Regions from separate parts of the Pseudoflavonifractor sp. HCP28S3_F10 genome, predicted to be linked through region 1. Evidence: predicted binding sites of a transcription regulator. Region 1 holds the regulator's gene; the other holds the start of a gene.
The links. The regulator HrcA, encoded in region 1, represses chaperone genes, less so after heat shock. The targets are predictions, from matches to a motif close to TGTTAGCACTCNNNNNNNNNGAGTGCTAACA.
Positions count from the first base shown of each region.

Region 1 (2,388 bases):
CTGGGCGTCCACCGCTTCCGCTCCCGGGCCTGGATCAACGACATCACCCGGGCCGGCTCCTGAACCTCCCGCTTCGCAGAAAGGAATGACAGTATGCTGAAGATCACCGTACTCATCGAGAACTTCGCCCCCGACCACCTGATCTGCGAGCACGGCCTCTCCCTCCATCTGGAGTACAACGGCCATTTCTACCTGCTGGACGGGGGCACCACCGGCATCTTTACCGAGAACGCCCGCCGCCTGGGCATCGACCTGACCCGGGTGGAGGGAGCCGCCCTCTCCCACGGCCACGACGACCACGGCGACGGCCTGGGGGCCTTTTTCCGGTGCAATCCCGGCGTGCGGGTATGCGCCCGCCCGGCGGCTGTGGAGCCAAGGTACATGGAGGATGACCAGGGCAACCCCTTTTATGTGGGCGTCAGCCAGGAGCTGCTGCACGCCTGCATGGACCGCTTCGACCTGGATGACGGTCCCCGGCTGCTGGCCCCCGGCCTCCACCTCATTCCCGACAGCGTGGATCACGAGCAGTCTCTGGTGGCCGAGACGGATCACGGCCTGGTGGTGATGAACTCCTGCTGCCACGCCGGGGTGGACCATATCGTCCGGGACATTCTGGACCGCTTCCCCGGCCAGCGGGTGTACGCGGTGGTGGGCGGCTTCCACCTGGTGGGCAAGCACGGCATGGGTTCTCTTGGCGTAGAACCCGGGACGGTGACCGCCCTCTCCCGCCGCCTGGTGGAGGAGCTGGGCGTGGAGCGCATCTACACCGGCCACTGCACCGGTCTGCCCGCCCGGCGGCTCCTCTCCGACGCGGAGCCCGGCCACGTGTTCCCCCTCCGCACCGGCGATGTGCTGGTCTTTTAAAAACCGCTGTTTTAGCACATTCTCCCGTCCTCTGAAAACAGAGGGCGGGACTTTTTTCTTTCCCCTGTTCACATTTAATTTACAACCCCCCTATTGACATTTATTTGGGGTGGTGGTACATTATCTTTAGCACTCAGGGTATATGAGTGCTAAACCAAAAGGAAGGTGAGAGGCATGGATTTGACGGAACGCAAAAAAAAGATCCTCCGTGCCATCATCGAGAGCTACATTGCCACCGCCGAGCCTGTGGGCTCCAAGGCCATTGCCGAGCACCTGGGCCGGTCCATCTCATCGGCCACCATCCGCAACGACATGGCCGATCTGGAGGCCATGGGCCTGCTGGAAAAACCCCACACCTCCGCCGGGCGCATCCCCTCGCCCCAGGGCTACCGGCTCTACGTCAACGAGCTGATGGAGGAGCACAAGCTGTCGGTCCAGGAGACCGAGCGCATCAACAGCGCCCTGCGCCTCAAGATGCAGGAGCTGGATCGGGTCATCCTGGAGGCAGGCCGGGTGGTCTCCCGTCTGACCAATTATCCCGCCTTCGCCCTGTCTGCCGGCATGGAGCGGGTGACCATCCAGCGCTTCGACCTGCTGATGGTCCAGCGCAACGCCTTCATCATCGTGGTCATGACCGACACCAACCTGGTGCGCAACAAGCTGGTCCAGCTCCCCAGCGACCTGACCCAGGCTCAATTGCAGATGCTCAACACCCTGCTCAACACCACCTTCACCGGCCTGACCCTGGACGAGATCACGCCCGAGCTGATGCGGGTGGCCCAGCATGCCGCCGGAGAGGCCTATGGACTCATCAGCCTGGTGGTCTCCTTCGCCATGGAGGTGCTGGAGAGCCTGGAGCACCGGCGGGTGCACACCGCCGGCCTGGCCCACCTGCTGGAGCTGCCTGAGTATCAGAACCTGGAACGGGCCCAGCCTCTGATGAGCTACCTGTCCGAGGATCAGGACGCCGCCCGCTTCCCCGTCCCCGAAAACGGCCCCATGCGTATCCTCATCGGCCCGGAAAATGTGGCCGATGCGCTGAAGGATACCAGCGTGGTCATGGCCAGCTATGACATCGGCGACGGCATGAGGGGCGTCATCGGCGTGGTAGGCCCCACACGGATGGATTACGCGAAGATCACCGCCCGCCTGTCCTACTTTGCCGAAGGACTCACCCGGCTGTTCGGCCAGGGCGAGCTCCCCGACGGCAGGAACGGCGGCGAGGAATAATGAGGAGGTAACCTCTTGAACACGAACGAAAAAGAAACGACCGCCCGGCAGGAAGAGGACGCAGTCCAGACGCCCGCGGCGGAGGATACCGTGCCCCAGGCCGATACCCCCGGCAGCGAGGCCCCCGATCCCCTTCTGACCGAGCTGGAGAATCTGAAAGACACCCTGGCCAAGAAGGAGGATCAGTACCTCCGTCTGGCCGCCGAGTACGACAATTACCGCAAGCGCAGCCAGAAGGAAAAGACCGACGCGTACCAGAACGCCAAGTCCGATGCGGTGCTGGCTTTCCTCCCG
Region 1 covers NZ_JBQHUB010000014.1:46,643-49,030, forward strand. Annotated here, with positions in the region: gene ACTNBZ_RS07780 (MATE family efflux transporter) at 1-63, shown strand, start outside; gene ACTNBZ_RS07785 (MBL fold metallo-hydrolase) at 94-864, shown strand; gene hrcA (heat-inducible transcriptional repressor HrcA) at 1,039-2,094, shown strand; gene grpE (nucleotide exchange factor GrpE) at 2,110-2,388, shown strand, end outside.

Region 2 (2,388 bases), on a different contig from region 1:
ACCATCATGGCGGCGCAGAAGGCCAGGCACAGGCCCACGATGGCCCTCATGGCCTCTCTGATACGCCCAGGCTGCCCGGCACCGTAGTTGAAGCTGACCACCGGCTGGGTGCCCAGGGTCATGCCTCCCATGGGCATGGTGATGAGGAGCAGGTAGCTCTGCACGATGGTGGCGCAGGTCACCAGGGTATCCCCCAGTCCCGGCCCGCCGTACCGCTGGAGCACAGTGTTTAAGACGATGAGGAGCACGCTGTCGGTGGCGATGATCAGGAAGGGGGACAGCCCGAAGGAGAGCACCCGCCGCACCACCCGCAGGTCAAAGCCGCCCCACCCCAGGGGCACCGGCATGCTCCGCCGCAGCAGGGCCCACAGCACAAAGGCACAGGAAGCCGCCTGGGAGAGCACGGTGGCCACGGCGGCCCCCGCCACTCCCATGTCCAGCGCAAAGATAAACACCGGGTCCAGGGCGATATTGAGCCCCGCCCCCAGCACCACCGTAGCCATTCCCATTCCCGAGAAGCCCTGGCAGATGAGAAAGCTGTTCATGCCCGCGGCCATCAGCGCGAAGAAGGTCCCCGCCGTGTAGATGGTCAGATAGGGATCGGCATAGGCGAATGTGGCCTCACTGGCGCCGAACCACATGAGGAGTTTGTCCTTCACCAGCAGAAAGGAGACGGTCAGCGCTGCCGAGAGGACCAGGAGCATGAGGAAGCAGTTGTTCAGGACACGCCGCGCCTCCTCCTTCCGCCCCTCCCCCATCCGCATGGCCATGATGGGGCTGCCCCCCAGGCCCACCAGGCTGGCAAAGGAGGAGAGCAGGGTCACGATGGGGCCGCACACCCCCACCCCGGCCAGGGCCAGTCCGCCCGCCGCCGGGATATTGCCGATATAGATGCGGTCCACGATGCTGTAGAGCACGCTGACCAGCTGGGCCAGCATGGTGGGCACCGCCAGATGCAGCACCAGCGGAAAGACCGGGTCGTTTCCCAGGTCGTTGGTCCGTCTCATGGGTGATAAGCGCCTCTCTTTCTCTCCATCTCCGCGCCCGGCAGGCGCGCGCAGGCCCCAGTATAGCGCAAGTTTTACTTCCCGTAAAGGGTATCTTCGCTTTCCGCTCGTTTTAGCACTCGTATTGCAAGAGTGCTAATGTTTACAATTCAGACATATTCTTTTGTATATTTGTTCATAATCCGGCCCTATACTGGAGACAACAAAGAGAGATGAGGGCGGCAAGTCAAGGCGCTGTTCCTCCTCTGAATGAGGACGAAAGGATGAATATTTCCCTATGAATAGCACACTTCGCGTCAGACTGCTAACCCCGTCCCAATCATCATCCGCAATGGATAAAGGAGAGATCACTATGTTTGGTATGCTTCCGTTCGAGCGCGGCAACGACAATTTCTTTGACACCTTTGATAACTTCCAGCGTAAATTCTTTGGCGAGAACAACACCAGTCTCCCCGCCTTCCGCACCGATATCCGGGACGCCGGCGACCAGTATGTGCTGGAGGCCGAGCTCCCCGGCTTTGAGAAGGAGGACATCCGCCTGGACCTGAAGGAGGGCATCCTCACCATCTCCGCCGAGCACCGCGAGACCAGCGAGGAGAAGGACTCCAAGGGCCAGTATATCCGCCGGGAGCGCCGGTACGGCTCCTTCTCCCGCAGCTTCGACGTCTCCGGTATTGATGAGAGCGGCATCACCGCCGCCTACAAAAACGGCATTCTGGAGCTGACTCTTCCCAAGGTCAAGCCCGCGGTGCCCGAGGCCAAGCGGATCGCCATCGACTGACGGTCAGCAGGAGCCGGCCAGCTCTCGCTGGCCGGCTCCTCTTTCGTTTGCGCCCCCTTGCTTTTACGCCCCGCCGGGGGTATTCTTTTCTGGGGCGGAGCTTCGGCCCACCCCTGCATTCCCCATTTGAAAGGATGTGAACGCGTCTATGAACGCTCAGAAATATACCCAGAAATCCCTGGAGGCCATCCAGGCCTCCCAGTCCATCGCCACAGAGTACGGCAACCAGCAGATCGAGCAGGTCCATATCCTGCTGGCCCTGCTGCAGGCCGAGAACGGCCTGGTGCCCCAGCTGCTGGGGAACATGGGCATCACCGTCCCCTCCTTTGCCGCCGCCGTCAAGGCCGAGGTGGAGAAGCTGCCCCGGGTCTCCGGCTCCGGCCGGGAGCAGGGCAAGGTGTACGTGGCCCAGGATGTGGATCAGGCCCTCAATGCCGCCGAGTCCATCGCCGCGGGCATGAAGGACGAGTATGTGTCGGTGGAGCATCTGCTCCTGGCCCTGGTGGATACCGCGGGCCGGTCCCTGAAGGAGCTCTTCCGCACCTATAACATCACCCATGAGGGCATCCTCCTGGCGCTCTCCGGCGTCCGGGGCAACCA
Region 2 covers NZ_JBQHUB010000001.1:280,761-283,148, reverse strand. Annotated here, with positions in the region: gene ACTNBZ_RS01400 (MATE family efflux transporter) at 1-1,007, opposite strand, end outside; gene ACTNBZ_RS01395 (Hsp20/alpha crystallin family protein) at 1,360-1,788, shown strand; gene clpB (ATP-dependent chaperone ClpB) at 1,937-2,388, shown strand, end outside.
Region 2: a site for HrcA is predicted at 1,118-1,148, ahead of ACTNBZ_RS01395 (Hsp20/alpha crystallin family protein). Genes of this name have one in related genera too.